Regions from separate parts of the Peribacillus sp. JNUCC41 genome, predicted to be linked through region 2. Evidence: a T-box and tRNA genes for the amino acid it is inferred to sense, from the RefSeq annotation. Region 2 holds a T-box; the other holds one or more tRNA genes.
The links. The T-box of region 2 lies ahead of argS (arginine--tRNA ligase). A T-box ahead of a tRNA ligase gene usually reads a tRNA of that ligase, here a tRNA-Arg.

Region 1 (14,982 bases), 1.0 Mb from region 2:
GGCGCTGAAGAGCTTAACTGCCGTGTTCGGAATGGGAACGGGTGTGACCTCTTCGCTATCGCCACCAAACATAAAAGGAACGTTGTTCCTTCAAAACTAGATAATAAGAAGGTATTTCATTTTTTAAAAAGCGTTGGTTAAGTCCTCGATCTATTAGTATCAGTCAGCTCCACATGTCGCCACGCTTCCACCTCTGACCTATCAACCTGATCATCTTTCAGGGATCTTACTAGCTTGCGCCATGGGAAATCTCATCTTGAGGGGGGCTTCATGCTTAGATGCTTTCAGCACTTATCCCGTCCGCACGTAGCTACCCAGCTATGCCTTTGGCAAGACAACTGGTACACCAGCGGTGCGTCCATCCCGGTCCTCTCGTACTAAGGACAGCTCCTCTCAAATTTCCTGCGCCCGCGACGGATAGGGACCGAACTGTCTCACGACGTTCTGAACCCAGCTCGCGTACCGCTTTAATGGGCGAACAGCCCAACCCTTGGGACCGACTACAGCCCCAGGATGCGATGAGCCGACATCGAGGTGCCAAACCTCCCCGTCGATGTGGACTCTTGGGGGAGATAAGCCTGTTATCCCCGGGGTAGCTTTTATCCGTTGAGCGATGGCCCTTCCATGCGGAACCACCGGATCACTAAGCCCGACTTTCGTCCCTGCTCGACTTGTAGGTCTCGCAGTCAAGCTCCCTTGTGCCTTTACACTCTACGAATGATTTCCAACCATTCTGAGGGAACCTTTGGGCGCCTCCGTTACTCTTTAGGAGGCGACCGCCCCAGTCAAACTGCCCACCTGACACTGTCTCCCACCCCGATAAGGGGCGCGGGTTAGAATTTCAATACAGCCAGGGTAGTATCCCACCAACGCCTCCACCGAAGCTAGCGCTCCGGCTTCTCAGGCTCCTACCTATCCTGTACAAGCTGTACCAAAATTCAATATCAGGCTGCAGTAAAGCTCCACGGGGTCTTTCCGTCCTGTCGCGGGTAACCTGCATCTTCACAGGTACTATAATTTCACCGAGTCTCTCGTTGAGACAGTGCCCAGATCGTTACACCTTTCGTGCGGGTCGGAACTTACCCGACAAGGAATTTCGCTACCTTAGGACCGTTATAGTTACGGCCGCCGTTTACTGGGGCTTCGGTTCAAAGCTTCGCTTGCGCTAACCTCTCCCCTTAACCTTCCAGCACCGGGCAGGTGTCAGCCCCTATACTTCGCCTTGCGGCTTCGCAGAGACCTGTGTTTTTGCTAAACAGTCGCCTGGGCCTATTCACTGCGGCTTTTCTGGGCTATTCACCCTAAAAAGCACCCCTTCTCCCGAAGTTACGGGGTCATTTTGCCGAGTTCCTTAACGAGAGTTCTCTCGCACACCTTAGGATTCTCTCCTCGCCTACCTGTGTCGGTTTGCGGTACGGGCACCTTACATCTCACTAGAGGCTTTTCTTGGCAGCGTGGAATCAGGAACTTCGGTACTATATTTCCCTCGCCATCACAGCTCCGCCTTAATGGAAACGGGATTTGCCTCGTTTCCGGCCTAACTGCTTGGACGCGCATATCCAACAGCGCGCTTACCCTATCCTTCTGCGTCCCCCCATCGTTCAAACGATGTATAGGTGGTACAGGAATATCAACCTGTTGTCCATCGCCTACGCCTTTCGGCCTCGGCTTAGGTCCCGACTAACCCTGAGCGGACGAGCCTTCCTCAGGAAACCTTAGGCATTCGGTGGAAGGGATTCTCACCCTTCTTTCGCTACTCATACCGGCATTCTCACTTCTAAGCGCTCCACCAGTCCTTCCGGTCTGACTTCAACGCCCTTAGAACGCTCTCCTACCACTGACACCCAATGGTGTCAATCCACAGCTTCGGTGATACGTTTAGCCCCGGTACATTTTCGGCGCGGAGTCACTCGACCAGTGAGCTATTACGCACTCTTTAAATGGTGGCTGCTTCTAAGCCAACATCCTGGTTGTCTAAGCAACTCCACATCCTTTTCCACTTAACGTATACTTTGGGACCTTAGCTGGTGGTCTGGGCTGTTTCCCTTTCGACTACGGATCTTATCACTCGCAGTCTGACTCCCAAGAATAAGTATTTGGCATTCGGAGTTTGACTGAATTCGGTAACCCGTTGGGGGCCCCTAGTCCAATCAGTGCTCTACCTCCAATACTCTCATCTTGAGGCTAGCCCTAAAGCTATTTCGGAGAGAACCAGCTATCTCCAGGTTCGATTGGAATTTCTCCGCTACCCACACCTCATCCCCGCACTTTTCAACGTGCGTGGGTTCGGGCCTCCATTCAGTGTTACCTGAACTTCACCCTGGACATGGGTAGATCACCTGGTTTCGGGTCTACGACCTCATACTCATTCGCCCTATTCAGACTCGCTTTCGCTGCGGCTCCGTCTCATCAACTTAACCTCGCATGAAATCGTAACTCGCCGGTTCATTCTACAAAAGGCACGCCATTACCCATTAACGGGCTTTGACTACTTGTAGGCACACGGTTTCAGGATCTATTTCACTCCCCTTCCGGGGTGCTTTTCACCTTTCCCTCACGGTACTGGTTCACTATCGGTCACTAGGGAGTATTTAGCCTTGGGAGATGGTCCTCCCTGCTTCCGACGGGATTTCTCGTGTCCCGCCGTACTCAGGATCCACTCAGGAGGGAACGAAGTTTCAACTACAGGGTTTTTACCTTCTTCGACGGACCTTTCCAGGTCGCTTCATTTACCCCGTTCCTTTGTAACTCCATGTTGAGTGTCCTACAACCCCAAGAGGCAAGCCTCTTGGTTTGGGCTAATTCCGTTTCGCTCGCCGCTACTCAGGAAATCGCGTTTGCTTTCTCTTCCTCCGGGTACTTAGATGTTTCAGTTCCCCGGGTCTGCCTTCAGTACCCTATGTATTCAGGTAAAGATACTGTTCCATTACGAACAGTGGGTTTCCCCATTCGGAAATCTCCGGATCAAAGCTTACTTACAGCTCCCCGAAGCATATCGGTGTTAGTCCCGTCCTTCATCGGCTCCTAGTGCCAAGGCATCCACCGTGCGCCCTTTCTAACTTAACCGTTAAAAAAGATCTTACAGATGCTTTGAAAAAAATTAATTGCCTTCTATCTATTATCTAGTTTTCAAAGAACAATGCAGAAAGAATGACATCACATCGTGATGCTTGTCTTTCCTATTTGAATGAATTACTCATTCAAAACTGAACAAAACAAAAGCGCTCTCGTAATTATCCTTAGAAAGGAGGTGATCCAGCCGCACCTTCCGATACGGCTACCTTGTTACGACTTCACCCCAATCATCTGTCCCACCTTAGGCGGCTGGCTCCATAAAGGTTACCTCACCGACTTCGGGTGTTACAAACTCTCGTGGTGTGACGGGCGGTGTGTACAAGGCCCGGGAACGTATTCACCGCGGCATGCTGATCCGCGATTACTAGCGATTCCGGCTTCATGCAGGCGAGTTGCAGCCTGCAATCCGAACTGAGAATGGCTTTATGGGATTCGCTTACCTTCGCAGGTTTGCAGCCCTTTGTACCATCCATTGTAGCACGTGTGTAGCCCAGGTCATAAGGGGCATGATGATTTGACGTCATCCCCACCTTCCTCCGGTTTGTCACCGGCAGTCACCTTAGAGTGCCCAACTGAATGCTGGCAACTAAGATCAAGGGTTGCGCTCGTTGCGGGACTTAACCCAACATCTCACGACACGAGCTGACGACAACCATGCACCACCTGTCACTCTGTCCCCGAAGGGGAAAGCCCTATCTCTAGGGTTGTCAGAGGATGTCAAGACCTGGTAAGGTTCTTCGCGTTGCTTCGAATTAAACCACATGCTCCACCGCTTGTGCGGGCCCCCGTCAATTCCTTTGAGTTTCAGCCTTGCGGCCGTACTCCCCAGGCGGAGTGCTTAATGCGTTAGCTGCAGCACTAAAGGGCGGAAACCCTCTAACACTTAGCACTCATCGTTTACGGCGTGGACTACCAGGGTATCTAATCCTGTTTGCTCCCCACGCTTTCGCGCCTCAGTGTCAGTTACAGACCAGAAAGTCGCCTTCGCCACTGGTGTTCCTCCAAATCTCTACGCATTTCACCGCTACACTTGGAATTCCACTTTCCTCTTCTGCACTCAAGTCCCCCAGTTTCCAATGACCCTCCACGGTTGAGCCGTGGGCTTTCACATCAGACTTAAGGAACCACCTGCGCGCGCTTTACGCCCAATAATTCCGGACAACGCTTGCCACCTACGTATTACCGCGGCTGCTGGCACGTAGTTAGCCGTGGCTTTCTGGTTAGGTACCGTCAAGGTACCAGCAGTTACTCTGGTACTTGTTCTTCCCTAACAACAGAACTTTACGACCCGAAGGCCTTCTTCGTTCACGCGGCGTTGCTCCGTCAGACTTTCGTCCATTGCGGAAGATTCCCTACTGCTGCCTCCCGTAGGAGTCTGGGCCGTGTCTCAGTCCCAGTGTGGCCGATCACCCTCTCAGGTCGGCTACGCATCGTCGCCTTGGTGAGCCATTACCTCACCAACTAGCTAATGCGCCGCGGGCCCATCTATAAGTGACAGCGTAAACCGTCTTTCCATCTTCTCTCATGCGAGAAAAGAACGTATCCGGTATTAGCTCCGGTTTCCCGAAGTTATCCCAGTCTTATAGGCAGGTTGCCCACGTGTTACTCACCCGTCCGCCGCTAATCTCAGGGAGCAAGCTCCCGTCGATTCGCTCGACTTGCATGTATTAGGCACGCCGCCAGCGTTCGTCCTGAGCCAGGATCAAACTCTCCGAAGAAATGTTTGACTTGCTCATTTGCTTTTTTAATAGTGTGTGCTCACTTAAAATTTAACGTTGGCGCTTTGTTTTGTTCAGTTTTCAAAGAGCAATTTGACTCTTCTTAAAGAATCAACTTTCTTATCATATCAAAGCCAAATGGGCTTGTCAAGTTTTTTTGGTGGAGCCTAGCGGGATCGAACCGCTGACCTCCTGCGTGCAAGGCAGGCGCTCTCCCAGCTGAGCTAAGGCCCCAAAAAAAATCATGGTCGGGAAGACAGGATTCGAACCTGCGACCCCTTGGTCCCAAACCAAGTGCTCTACCAAGCTGAGCTACTTCCCGAAAAAAATATGGTGCGCCCGGCGGGAGTCGAACCTACAACCTTCTGATTCGTAGTCAGATGCTCTATCCAATTGAGCTACGGGCGCATATTAAGATGAAGATGGTGCCGAGGACCGGAATCGAACCGGTACGGTAGTCACCTACCGCAGGATTTTAAGTCCTGTGCGTCTGCCAGTTCCGCCACCCCGGCATAAATAAATAGTGGAGCGGAAGACGGGATTCGAACCCGCGACCCCAACCTTGGCAAGGTTGTATTCTACCACTGAACTACTTCCGCGAACATGCGGGTGAAGGGACTTGAACCCCCACGCCTTGCGGCGCCAGATCCTAAGTCTGGTGCGTCTGCCAATTCCGCCACACCCGCATAATAAAATGGTGAGCCATGAAGGATTCGAACCTTCGACCCTCTGATTAAAAGTCAGATGCTCTACCAACTGAGCTAATGGCTCATATAAACTATTTATATATGCTATATCAAGCTTGTATGAAAATGGTGCCGGCAAGAGGACTTGAACCCCCAACCTACTGATTACAAGTCAGTTGCTCTACCAGTTGAGCTACACCGGCAAGTGTAAAAATGGTGGAGGATGACGGGATCGAACCGCCGACCCTCTGCTTGTAAGGCAGATGCTCTCCCAGCTGAGCTAATCCTCCATATATAACTGCTTGGCGGCGTCCTACTCTCACAGGGGGAAACCCCCAACTACCATCGGCGCTGAAGAGCTTAACTGCCGTGTTCGGAATGGGAACGGGTGTGACCTCTTCGCTATCGCCACCAAACATAAAAGGAACGTTGTTCCTTCAAAACTAGATAATAAGAAGGTATTTCATTTTTTAAAAAGCGTTGGTTAAGTCCTCGATCTATTAGTATCAGTCAGCTCCACATGTCGCCACGCTTCCACCTCTGACCTATCAACCTGATCATCTTTCAGGGATCTTACTAGCTTGCGCCATGGGAAATCTCATCTTGAGGGGGGCTTCATGCTTAGATGCTTTCAGCACTTATCCCGTCCGCACGTAGCTACCCAGCTATGCCTTTGGCAAGACAACTGGTACACCAGCGGTGCGTCCATCCCGGTCCTCTCGTACTAAGGACAGCTCCTCTCAAATTTCCTGCGCCCGCGACGGATAGGGACCGAACTGTCTCACGACGTTCTGAACCCAGCTCGCGTACCGCTTTAATGGGCGAACAGCCCAACCCTTGGGACCGACTACAGCCCCAGGATGCGATGAGCCGACATCGAGGTGCCAAACCTCCCCGTCGATGTGGACTCTTGGGGGAGATAAGCCTGTTATCCCCGGGGTAGCTTTTATCCGTTGAGCGATGGCCCTTCCATGCGGAACCACCGGATCACTAAGCCCGACTTTCGTCCCTGCTCGACTTGTAGGTCTCGCAGTCAAGCTCCCTTGTGCCTTTACACTCTACGAATGATTTCCAACCATTCTGAGGGAACCTTTGGGCGCCTCCGTTACTCTTTAGGAGGCGACCGCCCCAGTCAAACTGCCCACCTGACACTGTCTCCCACCCCGATAAGGGGCGCGGGTTAGAATTTCAATACAGCCAGGGTAGTATCCCACCAACGCCTCCACCGAAGCTAGCGCTCCGGCTTCTCAGGCTCCTACCTATCCTGTACAAGCTGTACCAAAATTCAATATCAGGCTGCAGTAAAGCTCCACGGGGTCTTTCCGTCCTGTCGCGGGTAACCTGCATCTTCACAGGTACTATAATTTCACCGAGTCTCTCGTTGAGACAGTGCCCAGATCGTTACACCTTTCGTGCGGGTCGGAACTTACCCGACAAGGAATTTCGCTACCTTAGGACCGTTATAGTTACGGCCGCCGTTTACTGGGGCTTCGGTTCAAAGCTTCGCTTGCGCTAACCTCTCCCCTTAACCTTCCAGCACCGGGCAGGTGTCAGCCCCTATACTTCGCCTTGCGGCTTCGCAGAGACCTGTGTTTTTGCTAAACAGTCGCCTGGGCCTATTCACTGCGGCTTTTCTGGGCTATTCACCCTAAAAAGCACCCCTTCTCCCGAAGTTACGGGGTCATTTTGCCGAGTTCCTTAACGAGAGTTCTCTCGCACACCTTAGGATTCTCTCCTCGCCTACCTGTGTCGGTTTGCGGTACGGGCACCTTACATCTCACTAGAGGCTTTTCTTGGCAGCGTGGAATCAGGAACTTCGGTACTATATTTCCCTCGCCATCACAGCTCCGCCTTAATGGAAACGGGATTTGCCTCGTTTCCGGCCTAACTGCTTGGACGCGCATATCCAACAGCGCGCTTACCCTATCCTTCTGCGTCCCCCATCGTTCAAACGATGTATAGGTGGTACAGGAATATCAACCTGTTGTCCATCGCCTACGCCTTTCGGCCTCGGCTTAGGTCCCGACTAACCCTGAGCGGACGAGCCTTCCTCAGGAAACCTTAGGCATTCGGTGGAAGGGATTCTCACCCTTCTTTCGCTACTCATACCGGCATTCTCACTTCTAAGCGCTCCACCAGTCCTTCCGGTCTGACTTCAACGCCCTTAGAACGCTCTCCTACCACTGACACCCAATGGTGTCAATCCACAGCTTCGGTGATACGTTTAGCCCCGGTACATTTTCGGCGCGGAGTCACTCGACCAGTGAGCTATTACGCACTCTTTAAATGGTGGCTGCTTCTAAGCCAACATCCTGGTTGTCTAAGCAACTCCACATCCTTTTCCACTTAACGTATACTTTGGGACCTTAGCTGGTGGTCTGGGCTGTTTCCCTTTCGACTACGGATCTTATCACTCGCAGTCTGACTCCCAAGAATAAGTATTTGGCATTCGGAGTTTGACTGAATTCGGTAACCCGTTGGGGGCCCCTAGTCCAATCAGTGCTCTACCTCCAATACTCTCATCTTGAGGCTAGCCCTAAAGCTATTTCGGAGAGAACCAGCTATCTCCAGGTTCGATTGGAATTTCTCCGCTACCCACACCTCATCCCCGCACTTTTCAACGTGCGTGGGTTCGGGCCTCCATTCAGTGTTACCTGAACTTCACCCTGGACATGGGTAGATCACCTGGTTTCGGGTCTACGACCTCATACTCATTCGCCCTATTCAGACTCGCTTTCGCTGCGGCTCCGTCTCATCAACTTAACCTCGCATGAAATCGTAACTCGCCGGTTCATTCTACAAAAGGCACGCCATTACCCATTAACGGGCTTTGACTACTTGTAGGCACACGGTTTCAGGATCTATTTCACTCCCCTTCCGGGGTGCTTTTCACCTTTCCCTCACGGTACTGGTTCACTATCGGTCACTAGGGAGTATTTAGCCTTGGGAGATGGTCCTCCCTGCTTCCGACGGGATTTCTCGTGTCCCGCCGTACTCAGGATCCACTCAGGAGGGAACGAAGTTTCAACTACAGGGTTTTTACCTTCTTCGACGGACCTTTCCAGGTCGCTTCATTTACCCCGTTCCTTTGTAACTCCATGTTGAGTGTCCTACAACCCCAAGAGGCAAGCCTCTTGGTTTGGGCTAATTCCGTTTCGCTCGCCGCTACTCAGGAAATCGCGTTTGCTTTCTCTTCCTCCGGGTACTTAGATGTTTCAGTTCCCCGGGTCTGCCTTCAGTACCCTATGTATTCAGGTAAAGATACTGTTCCATTACGAACAGTGGGTTTCCCCATTCGGAAATCTCCGGATCAAAGCTTACTTACAGCTCCCCGAAGCATATCGGTGTTAGTCCCGTCCTTCATCGGCTCCTAGTGCCAAGGCATCCACCGTGCGCCCTTTCTAACTTAACCGTTAAAAAAGATCTTACAGATGCTTTGAAAAAAATTAATTGCCTTCTATCTATTATCTAGTTTTCAAAGAACAATGCAGAAAGAATGACATCACATCGTGATGCTTGTCTTTCCTATTTGAATGAATTACTCATTCAAAACTGAACAAAACAAAAGCGCTCTCGTAATTATCCTTAGAAAGGAGGTGATCCAGCCGCACCTTCCGATACGGCTACCTTGTTACGACTTCACCCCAATCATCTGTCCCACCTTAGGCGGCTGGCTCCATAAAGGTTACCTCACCGACTTCGGGTGTTACAAACTCTCGTGGTGTGACGGGCGGTGTGTACAAGGCCCGGGAACGTATTCACCGCGGCATGCTGATCCGCGATTACTAGCGATTCCGGCTTCATGCAGGCGAGTTGCAGCCTGCAATCCGAACTGAGAATGGCTTTATGGGATTCGCTTACCTTCGCAGGTTTGCAGCCCTTTGTACCATCCATTGTAGCACGTGTGTAGCCCAGGTCATAAGGGGCATGATGATTTGACGTCATCCCCACCTTCCTCCGGTTTGTCACCGGCAGTCACCTTAGAGTGCCCAACTGAATGCTGGCAACTAAGATCAAGGGTTGCGCTCGTTGCGGGACTTAACCCAACATCTCACGACACGAGCTGACGACAACCATGCACCACCTGTCACTCTGTCCCCCGAAGGGGAAAGCCCTATCTCTAGGGTTGTCAGAGGATGTCAAGACCTGGTAAGGTTCTTCGCGTTGCTTCGAATTAAACCACATGCTCCACCGCTTGTGCGGGCCCCCGTCAATTCCTTTGAGTTTCAGCCTTGCGGCCGTACTCCCCAGGCGGAGTGCTTAATGCGTTAGCTGCAGCACTAAAGGGCGGAAACCCTCTAACACTTAGCACTCATCGTTTACGGCGTGGACTACCAGGGTATCTAATCCTGTTTGCTCCCCACGCTTTCGCGCCTCAGTGTCAGTTACAGACCAGAAAGTCGCCTTCGCCACTGGTGTTCCTCCAAATCTCTACGCATTTCACCGCTACACTTGGAATTCCACTTTCCTCTTCTGCACTCAAGTCCCCCAGTTTCCAATGACCCTCCACGGTTGAGCCGTGGGCTTTCACATCAGACTTAAGGAACCACCTGCGCGCGCTTTACGCCCAATAATTCCGGACAACGCTTGCCACCTACGTATTACCGCGGCTGCTGGCACGTAGTTAGCCGTGGCTTTCTGGTTAGGTACCGTCAAGGTACCAGCAGTTACTCTGGTACTTGTTCTTCCCTAACAACAGAACTTTACGACCCGAAGGCCTTCTTCGTTCACGCGGCGTTGCTCCGTCAGACTTTCGTCCATTGCGGAAGATTCCCTACTGCTGCCTCCCGTAGGAGTCTGGGCCGTGTCTCAGTCCCAGTGTGGCCGATCACCCTCTCAGGTCGGCTACGCATCGTCGCCTTGGTGAGCCATTACCTCACCAACTAGCTAATGCGCCGCGGGCCCATCTATAAGTGACAGCGTAAACCGTCTTTCCATCTTCTCTCATGCGAGAAAAGAACGTATCCGGTATTAGCTCCGGTTTCCCGAAGTTATCCCAGTCTTATAGGCAGGTTGCCCACGTGTTACTCACCCGTCCGCCGCTAATCTCAGGGAGCAAGCTCCCGTCGATTCGCTCGACTTGCATGTATTAGGCACGCCGCCAGCGTTCGTCCTGAGCCAGGATCAAACTCTCCGAAGAAATGTTTGACTTGCTCATTTGCTTTTTTGATAGTGTGTGCTCACTTAAAATTTAACGTTGGCGCTTTGTTTTGTTCAGTTTTCAAAGAGCAATATCTTTCGAAACAACTTATTTATAATAACATTTTCATTACCGTGAGTCAACAACTTTTTTAAAACTTTTTAAAAGTTTGTAATCTGTTTGCAACTCGTTCGTAACGACAGATATAAATATAACACCATTACGTTAACTGCGCAATACTTTTTTAAAAGTTTTTTTGAGATAATGTTGTTTTTCTTTCAAGCCCTCGAATCCATTCTATTGAAAGACATGAAATTATAATAAAAAAACAAAAACCGAATGGGACATACCAGGATCATGAGCTACGCCCAATGATCCCAGTCATCCGGATTCGGCCTGCAATCAATATTCATTTTGGTTATATTAGCGATGTCTCATCAACGGGAATAACAGGACGTCACGTATAGACGGAGAATTGGTCAATAGCATAACCAAACGGTCAACACCAATTCCAAGTCCGCCAGTTGGTGGCATTCCATATTCTAACGCCTCCAAGAAATCTTCATCCATTTCATGGGCCTCATCATTACCTTGCTCCCGCTCTTTTAATTGAGCTTCAAAGCGTTGACGTTGATCAATAGGATCATTTAGCTCCGTGAAGGCATTTGCATGCTCCCTACCTACAATGAATAACTCAAAACGATCTGTGAAACGGGAATCTTCCGGATTTTTCTTTGCCAAAGGAGAGATTTCCACCGGATGGCCATAGATGAATGTAGGCTGAATCAACTTATCTTCTACCTTCTGTTCAAAGAATTCATTTACGATATGGCCGAACTCCATGGATTCCTTAACTTCAATCCCATTTTCTTTAGCAAGCTGCTGGGCTTCTTCTTTACTCATTTGAGTCCAGAAGTCCACACCAGTATATTCTTTTACAGCATCAACCATGTGAAGTCGTTTCCATTCCGGCTTTAACTCTATCTCATACTCCCCATACTGGATGGTAGTTGTCCCAAGAACTTCTTGAGCGATATGGGCAATAAGGTTTTCCGTTAAACTCATGATATCTTGGTAATCCGCATATGCCTCATATAATTCGATCAATGTGAATTCAGGATTGTGTCTTGTAGATACTCCTTCATTTCTGAAAACCCGGCCAATTTCATAAACTTTCTCCAATCCGCCGACGATTAAGCGTTTTAGATGAAGTTCGATGGCAATCCTTAAATTCAAAGGCATATCCAAGGCATTATGGTGAGTAAGGAAAGGGCGTGCTGCAGCTCCACCAGCAACAGAGTGCAGTAGAGGCGTCTCCACTTCAAGGTATCCATGATCATCCAAATACCGTCTCATGGCTTGTACAATACGACTGCGCATGATCAATGTGTTTTTGCTTTCCTCATTTGTAATTAAATCGACATAACGCTTCCGATAACGCTCTTCAACATCCTTTAGGCCATGAAATTTATCAGGCAACGGACGAAGCGCTTTAGCAAGGAACACATATTCTTTAGCTTTAATGGAAAGTTCCCCGACTTTCGTTTTGAAAATAACGCCAGTTACCCCTACGATATCGCCAAGATCCGTTTGGTTGAAAATTTGGTAAGAATCTTCTCCTATGTTATCTAAACGGACGTAGATTTGGATTTGGCCGCTAATATCCTGGATATGGGCAAATCCCGCTTTCCCTTTTCCACGCTTCGTCATGACACGGCCAGCGATCGTAACTTCAATTTCTTTTTCTTCAAGATCTTCTTTTTCTAATTCACCATAAGCACTGACTATCTCCTCAGTGTTATGTGTGCGCTCGAATCTGCTCCCGAAAGGGTCTTGTCCATTATCCATCATGGCCTGCATTTTATCGCGCCTTACCTGCAGTTGGTCATTCAATTCTTCATGACTCACGAAAATCATCTCCATCTTTATTAATAAATGCAATTATATAATTAATCAGAAATTCTTTTGCATACATATTTATTCTTACATAAAGTAAAGGAATTCAACAGCTTTTTATCTTAAAACATCGTTTATATACATATAAAAACTGCCAGGATTACTGGCAGTTTAAGATAAGCGTATTATAGGAAAATAGGAAGGTAATGTCAAACATCAGACCATTTGGATATTTTGTTGCTTCGCTTCAATTTCATCAACAAGTCCATATAGAAGGCTAACAACATCGTCCCTTGTTTCACAAACATTAATCCCTTTACGAGCCATAGCATTCCCTTTTACACCTTTTAAATACCAAGAAGCATGCTTGCGCATTTCACGAACAGCGACATTTTCATTTTTCAACGCGATTAGACGATCCATATGAAGCACGCAAACTTCCATCTTTTCACGAACAGAAGGTTCATCCATCAGTTGACCAGTTTCCAGATATTTCACAGTCCTGTAAATCATCCACGGGTTACCTAGAGCTGCACGACCGATCATGACTCCATCAACACCCGTTTCCTTGAGCATTCTTTCCGCATCCTGTGGAGTTTCCACATCGCCGTTACCGATAAGTGGAATATTAATTGATTTCTTCACTTCACGGATGATGTCCCAGTTAGCTTTTCCTTCATACAATTGAACTCGTGTTCTGCCATGCATGGAAACAGCTTTACCACCCGCGCGTTCAACAGCCTGGGCATTTTGAATCGCAAAAACGTGCTCATCATCCCAGCCTATGCGCATTTTCACCGTTACCGGCTTTTCAACAGCATCAACCACCGCTGAAACCATCTCATAAATTTTGTTTGGATCAAGAAGCCACTTTGCACCCGCATCACATTTAGTGATTTTAGGGACAGGGCAGCCCATGTTGATATCAATGATGTCAGCATTTGTATTTTTATCTACAAATTGTGCTGCTTCGACCAAAGATTTCTTTTCACCGCCAAAGATTTGCAGACTTAACGGCTTTTCTCTTTCATCTATATAAAGCATATTCATCGTTCTAGCATTTTGTAAAACGATTCCCTTGTCACTGACCATCTCCGCACAAACAAGGCCAGCACCAAATTCCTTGACGGTCAAGCGGAATGCCGAGTTACAGACTCCCGCCATCGGTGCTAGCACTACCGGATTCTTCATTTCTATATTGCCTATTTTTAACACGGTGTGCCTCCTATAACATTCTTTCATTTATCCTCTGGTGGCTGAAGCTCCTCAATGGAAACATGAAGAATTTCCGCCACTTCCAGTAAAAATGCTTCTGAAGGGCTGCGGTTCCCTCGTTCGACTTCTCCCAACAAGGAAACAGAAACGCCTATTTCTTTCGCAAATCCCTCCTGGGTATAACCCTTTAACTTTCGAAAAGCGCGAATACGCCTTCCCCATTTTTCACCTTCCATAATCGAACTCCTTCTTTATCCGAAATCTGTTCAAGCAGGTCGCTCAAAGGTGCATACATTTGCGGAAGTGATATATCAGGGTCCACTTCCATTAAAGGCACGATAACAAAAGCCCTCTCGTGCATACGAGGGTGCGGGACTGAAAGAATCTCTGTCTCAATATTTTCATGATTATATAACAAAATGTCAAGGTCTAAAGTACGGGGACCCCACCTAATTTCCCTTTTTCTCCCTAATTCTTGTTCAATTTTCATACAAGCATGAAGTAATTTTTCCGGTTCTAAATCGGTTTTCACTTTTAGGACAGCATTTAAAAAACAGTCCTGATCTTCATATCCTATCGGGTCTGTTTCGTATAAAGAAGAGCAGGCCACCAACTTGATATGCGGATTTTCAGACAGTAACTGGAAAGCCCTTTGGAATGTTTCAAGGCGATCCCCTAAGTTCGAACCTATTGAAAGGTAAGCAATATTTACCACAATCAGCGTCCCCTTACAATCTCTATAGCAACCGAGTCATAATGACCTGCTATTGGAGGATCTGGTTTATAAACCTTCACGGTGCATTTCTCGATGGAAGAATATTTAATAAGTAGTTCAGAGGCAATTTTTTCAGCAACAGCCTCCACTAACTTAAAAGGTACTCCCTCGACAACACTTTTACACACTTCATATAACTCACCATAGTTGATGGAGTCTTCAAGGTTGTCACTCTTCCCAGCCTTGGCTAAATCAGTCTGGACAATCAAATCCACCTTAAACCGCTGGCCAAGCTTCGTTTCTTCCGGAAAAACTCCATGATAACCGTAAAACTCCATTTTATTCACATATATCTTATCCATTTCATTCACCTTTTCCTAATAAAGCATCCATCATCTTTGCAGTACGTGCCATTTCCTTCACATCATGTACACGAACCATTTGACAGCCTTGTTGAATGCCATGGCAGATCGTGGCGGCTGTTCCTTCCATCCGCTCATCAGGCGGCAGGTCCAGAACATGTCCAATCATGGACTT
Region 2 (14,982 bases):
AGCACGCACTCATGATTTTTTCATAGGCCCCTGAACAAAAACCGGTTACGGCAATCGGTGCCGGGGCATTGACGACGGAGTTTTCCGGAAGTTCAATCTTCACCACTCTGTAAAAGCCGGAGTTCAAAGGGATTTCAGGAAAAAATGTCTTGGTTCCCGAGTATGCTGCTGATAAAGATGCCCCGAAACCGGCATTCAAAAAGCAGCCGATATAAGAATGTGAACCAGAAAGATCATAATGGATTTCGTCATCCGTGATGGTCATCTTAACCCTGATCGGAATCAGGCCGTCTCCGGCTTCCGGGTCCATATCAATATAATCCACAGTCTCCCAGGTTCCATTCGGTAAAGCCGCAACCTTGGCCCTCGCCAAGCGCTCCACATAATTCTGCACTTCCGCAAAGGCAGACAAAGTCGTATCGATTCCATACTTCTCGATGATGGCAAACAACTGGCGCTCGCCTACCTTGGCCGCTTCCACTTGAGCACGAAGATCGCCGACTCGTTCCTCAGGGACGCGCATATTTGAAACGAGCACATTGACCACATCTTTTAAAAATGTTCCTTTACTATATATCCTTAGCGGCGGAATCCTCACTCCCTCGCCGAAATGTTCCTTGGCATTGATATCGAAGGAGCCAGGTGTCGAGCCGCCCATGTCGGCCCAGTGGCCATTCGTCTGCATGAACGCAATCAGCTTGTCCTCATGAAAGACTGGCAAGAGAACCCGTGTATCATTGAAATGAGTACCGCCCCGATACGGGTCATTGACCAAGAATACGTCCCCGGGATGGATATCACCCCCGAAGTCCTCGAGCACCGCCTTTGCCGTTAGATGCAGTGTTCCTACATGGACCGATATATCCTGCGTCCCTTGCATGACTGTATTTCCTTCTGCATCACAAAGCGCACAACTGAAATCCCGATTATAAATGACGAAGGAATAGCATGTCCGAAGGATTTGTTCAGCCATTTGATCTACAAGGTTAACGAAGCCATTCTTTATCACTTCAAATGTCACCGGATCTAAACCTGTTCCAACTCCAGATTGGTCAATTAACTGTTTATTCGACAATGAAATCCACCTCTTTTTATTTATTTTGGGAAAGAATCAAGTTTCTGTATTGATCAACTTTTGCCGTGAAATTTGGCGGAATGACAGTCGTTGTATCAAGCTGATCCACGATGGCAGGCCCCGGGATTTCAGAAAAGGCCGGAATGAGTTCCCGGTTATACACGTTCGTATTCACATACCCTTCCTCTTCGAAATAGACATCCCGCGTTTCCTTCAAGGCATCAGCAAGTGTGCCCCCTGGTTCATAAGTAGGAAATTCAGGTTTTGGCACAGTTCCGATAGCCGTAACGAGCAGCCCGTAAATTTCCACGGTCTGTTCTTTATCGGAAAAAGAAAATTCCCGTTCATGCTCTTGATGGAAACGGTCAAGGGTCTCTTCCAATGAAGAAATCGGGCAATCGACTTCAATCGCCAAAGAACGCCACTGTCCCATATACCTCATGTCAATATAGCGCACCAATGTGGAAGCTTCCTTAGCGACCCCTTCTTCTTGCAATAACTCCGCGGCCTCTTTTTCCATTCCGATGAATTCCCTCTCTAAATCCATTAACGATACATCCTTGACATTCTTGACATAGGTTTTGGATATATCATGACGAACATCGACCAACAGGCATCCCATTGCAGCGGCAACACCCGGATGCGGCGGGATGATGACAGTCGGGATTTCCATTTCCTTGGCGAGGTACGCTCCATGTAAGGGTCCAGCGCCTCCGAAAGCCACAAGTGCAAAGTCGCGGGGATCGTATCCCCTTCTGACTGAAATCAGCCTTAGCGCATCACACATATTGGCATTGGCCACCCGTGTGATGGCATTCGCCGCTTCTTCAATCGTATAATCGAATTTCTTGGCGATCTTATCCACGACTTCTATCGCTTTTTGTTTATCAAGTTCCATTTGCCCATCCAATAGTTTTGTGCCAAGTCGTCCCAATACAATATTGGCATCGGAATTGGTCGGTTCCACGCCACCCCTGCTATAGCAAGCAGGTCCAGGTACCGCGCCTGCACTTTGAGGGCCATTCCGTAAAGAACCGCCTTCATCCACCCAAGCCAAGCTTCCTCCTCCTGCCCCTATCGTCAAGATTTCGATACTTGGGAAACCGATCGGATATCCATACTCGATATACCAATCTTTAGTAATCCGTAAATCACCTTCATGCATCAAGGAAATATCGGTGCTCGTTCCTCCCATATCCAGCCCAATGGCATTATTGAACCCGCAAAGCTGGGCGATATGTTTACTGGCAATCGCACCTGCAGCGATTCCGGAACTTGCGAGCCTTGCCGCATAACGGGGTACGGTTTGGGATGTCATTACCCCTCCGCCGGAGTGAAGCACTAATATATCATCTTCATACCCCCGTTTATTCATTTCACCTTCAAGGGTTTTAATATAGTTGCTGACAGTCGGTCCTAAAACCGCATTGACGATCGTCGTACTCATGCGCTCATGCTCAAAAATCTCAGGAAGGACTTCACTTGAAATGCATATATAGACGTCCGGGAGTTCCTCCTGGATGATTTGTTTCACTTTCGCCTCATTGCTTCCATTTACATACGAGTTCATGAAGCAAACCGCAATGGATTCGGTACCGCGTCTTTTTAATTTCCTTGCCAGTGTACGTACTTCCTCTTCATTGATTTCAGTCAAGACATTCCCTGCAAAATCGATGCGCTCTTCCACTTCAAAACGGTCTCTTCTTTGTATATACGGTTTGGCTACATCATCATATGTATCCCATAACTCAAGCTTGGTTCCTCGGCGGATTTCCGATACATCCCGAAATCCAGCGGATGTGATCAATGCTGTCTTTGGCAATTTCCTTTCAATCAAGGCATTGGTGCCCACTGTTGTACCATGGGAAAACACTTTAATATTTTCACAATCTATTTCCGCCTTTGCAATTCCATCCAAAATGCCGATTTCTGGATTCTGAGGAGTCGACGACGTTTTCGTGATTGAAATCTCCTTCGTGCTTTCATCAAAAACGAACACATCCGTAAATGTTCCGCCTACATCAATTGCGAGCCTAGTTTGCTTCGTACCTATCATTTAATTCCCACCCCTGCTACAAGATTTTAAAAAATTCATACCTTTTGACATTGCTTCGTATCCCTTTCACCACTTAATGGAACTGTGTGAAAGAGTGTCAGCCGCTGGATTTTCTTAGCCAAAAAAGGAACATGATGAAATAAAAAAAACCAGTCATATCAATAAGCAATCATTGATATAACTGGTTTTTGATCTAGGTTTAGCTTCGCTGGGCGGCGAAGTCTATTAGATTCGACAGTTATTTATAGAATTCATCTTTTAAATCACCAAGTCCATTTAAGGCGATGGCAGAGTAGTATTTGCTAGATAAAACTACCTGTTCATTATGGCTATATACTTTATCTTACGTCAATCCACCATAAAGTCAAGGGTATTTTTAGAATAGTCAAACAACTTACAAGGGTAAGAAGTTTATAAAAATCAAGGAACCATAACTGTTTCGCTATGCTTACGCAACATGATTATTTATCAGGTGCTTCCGATGTGCCTTCCTCACTGTTTTTGAGGTAAACTTCAGAAATTCCATTCATGCCTTCCGATAGTTGTGCTTTAGTATATTCCATACTGCCAACCAGTTTATGAAGCTTCTTATCATCATTCTCTTCTGTAAGTTTAGATTCTGAATCAGTCACATTATTTCACCTCCATCATTTAGGATGGCAAATCAAGATGGAAATATGTATGACAGGCGATGATGATAGACACCCTCAAAGTCCTTTTTAGGTAAAGAATGGAATCTTCCAGCAGAATCTGTACTTAAATAAGCGAGAAAAGTTTATTTTATGAATCTTTTTTTAAAAATCAGCTGTTTTCACGGAACTAAAGGGATATACTATAGTTTAGCATTTATTACATTTTTGTTAGTATTTTTTCTTGCCACACATTGTGTAATATTTTACAAGTTTTTCTATTTACATCAACAAAATGCTTATTGCAAAGGAGAATTGGATATGTCAGAAACGATTACCCAATCACAAACTGAACAACTTAATGCCAGCCAAAAACAATTAGATGTACTGGACCAATTATTAAACCCTGAGGTTCAGGAATCGTTGAACACTTTAGTTGAGCAGTTACCAAAACTAACTGAGTTAGTGAATATTTTAACAAAGTCTTATGATTTCGCTCAATCGGTTGCGACTGATGATGTTTTGAAAAATGATACGGTCAGCGCCATTTCGGAGATCGCGACACCTGTAGTCGATTCAGTGAAAGGGCTTGCGGTTACTGCCATCGAAGCTAAGGATCGTGCTGAAGTGAATCATGACGTGATCGGTCTTTTTGGTCTGTTAAGAATGATGAAAGACCCACAAGCACAAAAACTTTTCCGTTTCGCCCAAGCTTTTCTTGAAGTCTCTTCAGAACGCAAAAACCAAAAATAATTTGATGAATTTTCAATCAGTAAGGACGGGGGATTAACTATGTCAAAACAAATCGTCATCTTAGGTGCAGGTTACGCTGGATTGCTATCTGCCTTATCCGTACGTGAATATTACAAAAAAGATGAAGTACAGGTTACAGTGGTGAACCAATTTCCAACACACCAAATCATCACTGAATTGCACCGTCTTGCAGGCGGATCCATTTCTGAACAAGCCGTTTCCATTCCGTTGGAAAAACTTTTCAAAGGAAAAGATATCGACCTTATCATTTCCAAAGTGGATTCTTTCTCAGTCGATAACAAAGAAGTGAAACTTGCCAATGGTTCCACTTTATCTTATGATGCCCTAGTTGTTGCTTTAGGAAGCCAAACAGGATTCTTCGGCATTCCGGGACTTGAGGAAAACAGCATGGTCTTGAAATCCGTAAACGATGCAAACAAAATTTACAAACATATCGAAGATCGCATCCGCGAATATGCACAAACGAATAATGAGGCGGACGCAACTATCGTGATCGGCGGCGGCGGATTGACAGGCGTCGAGTTAATCGGTGAAATCGTGGATCATTTCCCTAAAATCGCCAAAAAATTCGGAGTGGACTTCAAGGACTTGAAAATCAAGCTTGTAGAAGCTGGTCCAAAAATCCTTCCGGTCCTGCCTGACCACTTGATCGAACGTGCGATGACAAGCTTGGAAGCACGCGGTGTTGAATTCCTGACAGGTCTGCCTGTAACGGGTGTTAAAGGAAATCAAATCGAATTGAAAGATGGACAAACGATAACGGCCAATACACTTGTTTGGACAGGCGGAGTTGCGGCTCTTCCTATCGTGGGCGAATCAGGCCTTGAAGTGGATCGCGGCAAAGCGACCGTTAATGAGTATTTGCAATCCAAATCTCATAATGACGTATTCGTTGTCGGGGACAGCGCCGTTGCGTTCCCTCCAGAAGGCGGCCGTCCATACGCTCCTACTGCACAAAATGCTTGGCAAATGGGTGAGCTTGTTGGATACAACCTATATGCAGCCTTTGAAGGCAAGAAACTTGAAGAATTTTCACCTGTAAACTCAGGTACACTTGCGAGCCTAGGCCGTAAGGATGCGGTGGCAACCGTTGGGGCCAATAACACTTCCCTTAAAGGCCTGCCGGCTACATTGATGAAAGAAGCAAGTAATGTTCGCTATCTATCACACATCAAAGCCCTATTCAGCTTGGCTTATTAATTCATTATCGCCGTGACGTGACATCCAGTTCATTGATATGTCCGCGGTACATGCCCTTTCTTCCCGGTCATCGGGATTAAAGGGCATTTTTTTCATGAATTTATTATAATGCCTGATCATGATGCAATGATTGACGAAAGATGTTAACAATAGACGGTACTCCATTTTGTTGCTTATCCATTCAATAAATCTTCTGGGATTAGGCAACTCTCCTAAATCCTCTCCGTTAATTTTTATTAGCCCGTTTGTCGTTAACTAACGCTCAAGTATGTACCAATGCGCATATCATAAAATTAACCTTATAAAGGAGGGGTCTGTATGAAAGGGAAAAAAGGAAAAGCAGCATCTGGCGGTTCATCTACCGGTAGCAATTCTACCGGAAGCAAGTCCACTGGCAACAAGTCCACTGGCCATAAATCTACTGGAAAATAATCTACTGGCAGCACAGCTACTGGTATCATAACTACTGGTTTCACATCTACAACAACAACAACATCTACTTCATCAAGTTCAAGTTCAAGCTCAAGCTCGTCCACTGGACGTGGCAAAAAAAGAAGAAGATAGATAGTTAAATATAAAATGCTTCAGCTTGATTAATCCCTGATTGATCAAGTCGAAGTATTTTATGATATTACGGCTTCATTAAGGTCAAGACTGTCCATAAAACATCTTATACAAGGAAGGAAGGAAGGTGAGTGTATGTCTTATCATATTCCATCTTATTTCTTAATGATAGAAGAAAAAGATCTAGAAGATTTACGTGCGGATATTTGGAGCGATGACCCTATACCCGCCTATTTGAAAGTAGAAAACGACACTTATGTAATCGATATTGCCTATCGAGGCTCTTATACCCGCAAATTCCGGAAAAGATCCTATTGGATTGATTTCATCCAGCCAGAACGATTCTTTGGCGCCCACAAAATCCATCTCAATGCCGAATACAGAGATCCTTCCCTCATTCGCAATAAACTCTCACTCGATTTCTTTCAAGACCTTGGTGTCCTTTCCCCTCATAGCCAACACATCAACCTATTCCGAAATGGCACGCTTAAAGGTGTGTATTTACAATTGGATTCCGTCGATGGGGTTTTTTTAGAAAAAAGAGGACTTCCTGCCGGCCCGATTTATTATGCTGTCAACAATAATGCCAACTTTTCATTGGGAAGGGATGGGAAAGCGAAAGACTCCCTTATGTCAGGCTATAAACAAGCGTTTGGCAAACCCGCCGATGATGAATATCTAATCGAATTCATCAAAAAAATCAACACCACCCCACTTGCAAAGTTTCCTGAAGTAGTCTCGCAACATCTTGATATCCATAAATACTTACGCTGGCTGGTTGGAGCCGTTTGCACCATGAATAACGACGGTTTCACTCATAACTATGCACTATATCGCAATAGTAAAACGAAGTTATTTGAAATCATTCCTTGGGATTACGATGCCACTTGGGGACGCAAAGTCAGTGGAGGGATCATGGAGCACACATATGTCCCTATCGGAGGGAAAAAGGCAAACCACCTTATTCATCTGCTCTTGCAGGTTCCGGAATACAGTAAGTACTACAAAGACCTCTTGGTTGAAACATTGGAAACCACATTTACTGTGAAGCATATGGAAAATAAAGTATTACCACTGCACCAGGGCATACGCCCCCACATCCTTCTTGATCCATATAAAAAGAATAAGATTGATCTATTCGACAAGGAACCGGAATTCATCTTCGAATTCATTCGCAAACGCAGTGATTACTTAAATAAGCACCTTGGTAGCTTAGATGAAAAAAATGCCACGACACAACTGATAGCCAAACAGGACCGAAAAAAGGGAGTTGCTTCCGTGTCACCAATCTGCATTAAAAATACGGGGAAGTATGGCCGGGGAGTATATGCTACAAGGGATATTAAAAAAGATGAACTCATTGAGGAATCACCTGTCATCATTTCACCCAAACATGAATGGAAATATCTAAAGAAAACCGCACTCTTTCATCACTGTTTCTATTGGGGAGATGACGATGAAACTGTCATTGCCTTGGGAAATGGTTCCCTATTCAACCATTCATACACACCAAATGCGACATTCGAAAATAATTTAGAAGATTTAACGATAGACTTTTATGCACATAAAGATATAAAGGCTGGCGAGGAAATCACGATCAATTACAATGGTGAACCTGATGATAAATCCCCGTTATGGTTCGATGTCATCGAGTAGGCGTTTTTTGCTTCCATTTTATTTTGAAAGAATCCATTTTGAAGGAAAATTGATCAAAATGGATTCTTTTTTTATTCAGTTTTCTTCGCTAATGCAAGGACTCTTTAACTTTACATCTTATTCGGCGCTGAAATTCCCAATAAACTTAGCGCATCCTTTAATACAACTGCCACGGAAAAAGCGAATGAGAGTTTCATTTGTTTGCATTCATCTTCAACTAAGATTTTGGTATGTGCATAATACTTATTGAATGCACGCGATAAATGCAAGCTGAATTTCGCGATTTGTGATGGGTCGGCTTGTTCAAATGATTTTTGGACAATGATCGGGTATTGCTCCAACAGCTGGATGACTGGCCACGCATATTCTCCTAGAGCTTCAAAAGTGAGGGACTGCTCTTTAAATTCACCTTTTTCAAGCAATGAGGAAATTCGCGCATATGTGTACTGTACATATGGACCCGTTTCTCCCTCAAAATTCATCATTTGCTCTAATGAAAAATCAATATCATTCATGCGGTTATTTTTTAGATCATTAAAGATGACCGCTCCGACACCAACCTGTCTTGCAACGAGTTCCTTCTGTTCAAGCGCTTGATTTTTTTCTTCAATATTGCGCTTCGCAGTTTCGATTGCCTCTGCCAATACATCCGCAAGCAGCACGACTTTCCCTTTACGTGTCGACATTTTCTTGCCGTCTTTTAACATCATGCCAAATGCCACGTGCTGCAAATCTTTTGACCATCCATACCCCATTTTTTCAATGACATTAAAAAGTTGCTTAAAGTGCAGGGATTGTTCGTTTCCGACAACATAAAATGTTTTCTTCGCCCCGTACTGTTTTTTACGATACATGGCTGCAGCCAAATCACGCGTCGCATAAAGTGTCGCCCCATCGGTTTTCGTAATCAAACAAGGCGGCATATCTTCCAATTGCACGACATAGGCACCTTCGGATAGGGTAAGCAAGCCCTTTTCTTTTAGCTCCCCGACAACAGCATCCATTTTATCATTGTAAAACGCTTCGCCGGCATGGGAATCAAAACGGATGCCCAATAAATCATAAATCGTCTCGAATTCTTTTAAAGACGCATCCCTGAACCATTTCCACAGAGCCAGTGCTTCCTCGTCCCCATCTTCAAGAGACTTGAAGCTTGCGCGCGCTTGTTCATTCAACGATTCGTCCGTTTCAGCTCTTTCATGGAACTTCACATAGATTTTCAATAATTCCTGAATCGGAGAAGCCTCGATTGCCTCTTTGTCGCCCCACAGCTTATACGCGACGATCAACTTGCCGAATTGCGTGCCCCAATCTCCTAAATGATTGATACGCACGGCATCGTAGCCATTTTTTTCGGCAATGTTAGCCAGTGCATTCCCTATGACCGTTGAGCGTAAGTGCCCCATGGAAAAAGGCTTGGCGATATTCGGGGATGAGTAATCAATCACGACATTTTCCTGTACAGGCTGCACCGAACCATACTGATCCTTTTCCCTTAATATCGTTTGCAGCACGTTTTCCGTCACCATCTGTTGATTGACGAAAATATTCAGATAACCACCCACAACGTTCACTTCTTGGAGCAACTCACTGTTCAATTGTTGAGCTATTTCAGACGCAATCACCTGAGGCGATTTTTTGAATTTTTTTGCAAGAGTAAAGCACGGAAAGGCGACATCACCTAACTCCATCAATTTTGGCTTTTCCATTAATTTCTCTATTTCACTTGCTTGCATTTCATTGTTCAAAGCAGTTGAAATCAATTCTGCAATTGGCTTATTCATCGACATTTTCCCTCCTAAACAAAAAAGCCCCCGCCTCTAAATAAGAGACGAGAGCATGAATTCCCGTGGTACCACTCTAGTTGCCACAATTGTGACCACTTTCCATTGTTAACGAGGTGACTCCCCGATGTTCCCTACTAAACGTTTCAAGAAATTTCTCCAAAGTGCGCTTCATTCATCCGTCCTGCATTAGGCTCCCACCATCCCTAACTCGCTTTCCATTTCGAAATGAACTACTCTCTTCATCACAGAATTTTCAATATTATCATTTAATCCATCGTACACAATTAAAAAAAACGTGTCAACAGGATTTAAGAAACAAATCCTAACCAGCCGGTAACTTCATTTTATCCTTGATGGTCGAAAAATATTTCCTTACTGTCCCTATTGTGTCGCTTTGCTTATTAGACGCTTCCATTTTTGATTGACCATCGGCTAACAGCCCTAACACTCCCATTTCCCGGTCATTATTGCTGGGGGACTCGTCTATAAGTTCTGGGGAGTATATTCGCTTGCCGTCCATTATGCCGCGAATCGAGCAGGCTAACTCTTCACCCGGGCCATCCTTCAATAAATAACCACTTACATTAGCTTTCAATGCGAGTTGAAAATAACCAGACCTTCGAAATGTCGTTAAAATGACCACTTTGCATTCAAATGACTTTAATGCTTCTGCCGCCTCAAGTCCGCTCATTACAGGCATCTCCATATCCATGATACACACATCAGGCTGTAATTGGTGTACAAGGGCCATCACTTCTTCTCCATTACTGGCTTGCCCGACAATTTCTATATCTTCTTCAAGATTGAGTAGAGAACTTATTGCCTCTAACAGCATTTGCTGATTCTCTGCAATGACAATTCGAATCATTTTAAGTTCTCTCCTTTATCGAGTTCCTTATATGCAGCAAAGACTCCCCCAAATCCAAGGATTATTAAGGGAGTCCGGAATGATACATGAACGTTACAGTTCAGATTTCACTTGAATGGGAACACTTTTTTTCGTTAAATATTTAATGTCCTTGAAGCTAACAAAATTCTTTGATTCCTCATCCCATAAACGGAAACGGAGTGAGCGCAAGCTTGTCGCAAGAGTAATCGTTGGAACGTTCTCTAAAGGCTCTGTATTATTGTGCGCCATTTCCAATTTATAGTTAGGCACCCTTGGACTTAAATGGTGAACATGATGGTAACCGATATTACCTGTAAGGAACTGCATCAGTTTTGGAAGCTTATAAAAAGAACTTCCTTCCACTGCCGCCAATACATATTCCCACTCCTCATTCTCTTCGAAGTAAGAGTCCTCGAATGTATGCTGGACGTAAAACAGCCAAATTCCCACTGAACCAGAAATCATGAAGATGGAACCTTGAACCAGAAGGAACGACTGCCAGCCTACTGCCAGGCAAAGCAATGCCACTAAAGCGACGATTATTACATTCGTCAAATACGTATTCATCTTTTCCTTCTTTCTAGCACCTTTACGGTTAAATCTGTTTTTAAGAAGGAAAACATAAATGGGTCCCAAACCAAACATAACCAATGGATTGCGATAAAAACGATACGCAAAACGAAGTTTAAGCGGTGCCGCCAAATACTCATCTACCGTAAGGGTCCAAATATCCCCCGTCCCCCGCTTATCCAAATTGCCGCTTGTTGCGTGATGCACAGAATGCTCATGTCCCCATTGATCAAACGGGAATAAAGTCAAAACACCCATGATCGTACCGACTGTTCTATTCGCACGGCGGTTTTTGAAAAATGAATGATGCGTGCAATCATGAAAAATGATGAATATCCTTGTCAAGAAACCAGCAGCAAACACAGCCGGAATTAAAGCTAACCAATAAGAAACGGAAAGACTTATATATGCTAGGTACCATAAAATAATGAATGGTCCCAAGGTATTGATGATCTGCCATATACTTTGCTTTGTCGTTGATTGTTCAAAAGGAGCAATTTGTTTTCTCAAGTTTTTCGTATTTTGCAAGGTCATTATTCAATTGCACTTCCTTTTTATTTGTCGTTATTTCATATTATAAAGAAAATAACCTGAATTTATTAGTACCAGGTGTCATGACTAGAAGATGACAAATGTCATGTACAAGTCATTTTCAGCGGCAAGCGTAAAAAAAGGCCAACCAGTAAAAAATGATTAACCTGTTCATATGTATAGGGTTTCGTTATCTTGAAAAGAACGGAACTGTCAATATCAGCCCTCCAGTCCCAGCAGTAAGCAAAATAATTCGTCCTACCATAGAGTGGAACAACAATACAGAATCATAATTAGATTCCATATTTTCTTCTATATAGAGCCTTTCCACAATGTACCTCTATTTTATAGCGATTCTCCATAGTAAACTAGTAAAGTTAAATTTTACAAAGGGGAATAAAATCATTGTGAAAAAATTCTTTGGATGTTTTATTATATTAAGCCTTCTTTGTATATGCCTCTTTCCACCCAGTGGTCATTCATCAAGCAAAACCCTTTACATAGGTTCTGTTAAAGTGGACAATACAAAAGTTTTTAGTTCTCCTAAATTAGGTTCCACTCAATTAAAGCCCTTAAAAAAGGGCGAGGAGTTTCCCGTCATTTCTACTTCCGTCGGAGATTCCGCGGGGCCTATTATCCATAAAGTAAAGGCTGGAAACACATTATGGAAAGTAGCAAATCAATATGGTGTTTCACTAAGTGAGCTGCAAAAAGAAAATAAATTAACTTCGACCGAAATAAATATTGGCCAAATCCTGAAGATCCCCCAGAAATATAAGATCCATAAGGTTGTATCAGGAGATACATTGTGGAAGATTTCCACTAAATATAAGGTAACCACAAGTGATTTGACGAAATTAAACGTCTTACATACGGTTACCCTTAAAGTTGGCCAAAAATTGAAGATCCCGGATTATTATTACCAGGTTCAATTGCTTGATGGGAAGAAGGGATGGATAAAGACATCCCAGCTTCAAAAAAAGGCGCAAAAACCTATCGTCATGGGCTGGACGCATAATGGATCGAAAGAAAACTACACCCAACAAATGAAACAACTTAATTTAAATGTAGTATCTCCCCGTTCCTATACGCTGAAGGATTCCGGTAATTTCGTGTCCGTTTCTGCGGATGCAAAATTCGTCCAAAACGCCCATAAACAAGGAAAACAAGTTTGGCAGCTTATCGGAAATCAATTTGACCCTGTTTTAACTGGTTCTGTACTAGGCAATACAAAAAAGCGCCAGAAATTAGTTTCAGCTTTACGTGATTCACTTGTTAAAACTAAAAGTGATGGAATAAATGTAGATTTTGAAAACATCGATCCAAAAAACAAGAAGGACTTTGTACTTTTCATAGGCGAACTGAAAAAAGCCTTAAAACCGCATGGAATTAAAGTATCCGTGGATGTCACCCGAGAAAATGAAGACCCTTTTTGGTCAAAAAGTCTGGATAGGAAAGCACTTGGCAAAATAGCGGACTACATCATCATAATGGGTTATGACGAGCATTGGGGAGGGAGCCCGGTAGCCGGGTCCGTTTCCTCGTTACCTTGGATCAAAGAAGGAACGAAGCTTTTAATGAAAGAAGTACCTGCCCATAAGATCATATTGGCTGTACCATTTTATACGAGGGAATGGGTAACCGATTTATCGACCAAAAAAGTGAAAAGTCATGACCGTACCATGGCTGAAGTCAACAAAATCATTTCATCCCATAAACTTAAAAAGGTATGGGATAAAAAGGCTCAACAAAATTACGTGGAGTATACTTCCAAAGGGGAAAAGCATCAAATATGGATAGAAGATAAAAAATCAGTGAAGCTCCGTATTGACCTGGTCAAACAAAATCATCTAGGCGGTGTATCTGCCTGGTACCTTGGATCAGAAACCCCTGACATTTGGGATGTCTATCATTTTAATCAATAGATTGATAGAAAAACCATAAAGAAAAAAGGCCTCACATTGTGTGCGGCCTTTTTTGCATGACATCCTTTTCATTCGGTCTTGTCGTCTTAAGTGAATAGAGCACACCAATAAATATCAATGTAATGCCCAAGATTTGAATCCTGTCCGGTTGAAATCCTGAAAGAAGAATATCCAAAAGGATGGCCACTGCCGGATCGACAAAAATCATGAAAGATACTACATTTGTAGGCAAATGGCGGATACTATTAAAAAACAGCAGATACACGACGCCTGTATGGATGATGCCGGTAAGTACCGTATAAAACCATTCGGAAGATTTTAGCGTTGTGTAGACTGAAAAATCGACAAAAGGAATCAGTAATAGAAATCCAATGAACATTTGCAGAAAGGTGGTCGCATATACACTTGTCTTTGAAATGCTCTTTCCTAAAAGCATGGTTGCCGCATAGAAAAATGCAGCAATGATCCCATAAATGATCCCTTCCCATTCAGGGGTTGATGATCGAAATCCATCTGTTCCCATAATGAATAATGTGCCAATGAAGCAAAGTGAAATGGCCAGGATGGAAAATAAACTCATTTTCTCTCTAAAGATGAAGCTCCCAATAATGAGTACAATGATCGGCGCTAAATGATAAAGCGAAATGGCAATTGTCACCGATATCAGTTCGAAAGATTTAAAGAGGAATATCCAGTTCAACAAGTTGGCCACCGCGCAGAAAATGATGAGCATTACCTCTTTGGAATTCCATATTTCGTTCTTGAAATGTCCTGTCATCATCCAGGCTGCACATAAGAAAATGGCCGCACAAATGCAGCGAACAAAAACCAATTCCAATGCAGGAAGTCCTGATAGTCCTGAAAAGAAACCGACAGAACCAAAGATCGTCATGGCTAGAGACAGTTGAAGAAGTGCTATTTTATTCATTTCATTTCCCCTCAATAAATTCCCATTTTTTACATTCATACTAACATTTCTTGGGCATGCCGTCACGTGTCATGTATTCGCCCACATGTAATCGGGAATCATTCATGTACACCTGCTATCGCGCGGCAATGTCGTCTCGATCTCGTCTTCCCCTCCTTCTTTTATTTTGGCGACCCAGTCCGGTTCAATCAGTAATTCTCTTCCTAAAATGAAGAAAAAACAAGAACCCCCTTTTCATTAAAAGGGGGGTTCTTGTCATGCCAGTGATCATCCAAAGAATAGATCTAGCAAATTACTGCCTGCAGATGATTGCCTATTATAAAACTCCGAATAACCGCAATTCTTGCAATACACAACCGTAAATTGATTATTCTGGACATCGAACATTTTTGACAACC

Region 1: it has a tRNA-Arg gene. The T-box ahead of argS (arginine--tRNA ligase) is inferred to sense a tRNA for this amino acid. The anticodon was not compared.

What each region holds. Positions count from the first base shown of each region.
Region 1 is NZ_CP062163.1:1,900,992-1,915,973, reverse strand. Features, by position in the region: rRNA gene rrf (5S ribosomal RNA) at 1-69, opposite strand, end outside; rRNA gene JNUCC41_RS09495 (23S ribosomal RNA) at 134-3,066, opposite strand; rRNA gene JNUCC41_RS09490 (16S ribosomal RNA) at 3,244-4,793, opposite strand; tRNA gene JNUCC41_RS09485 (tRNA-Ala) at 4,952-5,027, opposite strand; tRNA gene JNUCC41_RS09480 (tRNA-Pro) at 5,039-5,115, opposite strand; tRNA gene JNUCC41_RS09475 (tRNA-Arg) at 5,125-5,201, opposite strand; tRNA gene JNUCC41_RS09470 (tRNA-Leu) at 5,217-5,305, opposite strand; tRNA gene JNUCC41_RS09465 (tRNA-Gly) at 5,318-5,392, opposite strand; tRNA gene JNUCC41_RS09460 (tRNA-Leu) at 5,398-5,479, opposite strand; tRNA gene JNUCC41_RS09455 (tRNA-Lys) at 5,489-5,564, opposite strand; tRNA gene JNUCC41_RS09450 (tRNA-Thr) at 5,607-5,682, opposite strand; tRNA gene JNUCC41_RS09445 (tRNA-Val) at 5,694-5,769, opposite strand; rRNA gene rrf (5S ribosomal RNA) at 5,780-5,895, opposite strand; rRNA gene JNUCC41_RS09435 (23S ribosomal RNA) at 5,960-8,891, opposite strand; rRNA gene JNUCC41_RS09430 (16S ribosomal RNA) at 9,069-10,619, opposite strand; gene lysS (lysine--tRNA ligase) at 11,043-12,542, opposite strand; gene dusB (tRNA dihydrouridine synthase DusB) at 12,732-13,730, opposite strand; gene JNUCC41_RS09415 (helix-turn-helix domain-containing protein) at 13,754-13,966, opposite strand; gene folK (2-amino-4-hydroxy-6-hydroxymethyldihydropteridine diphosphokinase) at 13,918-14,445, opposite strand; gene folB (dihydroneopterin aldolase) at 14,448-14,807, opposite strand; gene folP (dihydropteroate synthase) at 14,809-14,982, opposite strand, start outside.
Region 2 is NZ_CP062163.1:877,204-892,185, forward strand. Features, by position in the region: gene JNUCC41_RS04295 (hydantoinase B/oxoprolinase family protein) at 1-1,075, opposite strand, end outside; gene JNUCC41_RS04300 (hydantoinase/oxoprolinase family protein) at 1,092-3,131, opposite strand; gene JNUCC41_RS04305 (hypothetical protein) at 3,593-3,763, opposite strand; gene JNUCC41_RS04310 (helical membrane plugin domain-containing protein) at 4,082-4,513, shown strand; gene JNUCC41_RS04315 (NAD(P)/FAD-dependent oxidoreductase) at 4,553-5,734, shown strand; gene JNUCC41_RS04320 (hypothetical protein) at 5,714-5,884, opposite strand; gene JNUCC41_RS04325 (hypothetical protein) at 6,034-6,282, opposite strand; partial or broken gene JNUCC41_RS04330 (CotH kinase family protein) at 6,434-7,513, shown strand; gene JNUCC41_RS26645 (SET domain-containing protein) at 7,577-7,954, shown strand; gene argS (arginine--tRNA ligase) at 8,065-9,744, opposite strand; T-box leader at 9,779-9,996, opposite strand; gene JNUCC41_RS04340 (response regulator) at 10,064-10,609, opposite strand; gene JNUCC41_RS04345 (Delta(5) desaturase DesA) at 10,703-11,734, opposite strand; gene JNUCC41_RS04350 (LysM peptidoglycan-binding domain-containing protein) at 12,247-13,656, shown strand; gene JNUCC41_RS04355 (DMT family transporter) at 13,688-14,584, opposite strand; gene JNUCC41_RS04360 (zinc ribbon domain-containing protein) at 14,852-14,982, opposite strand, start outside.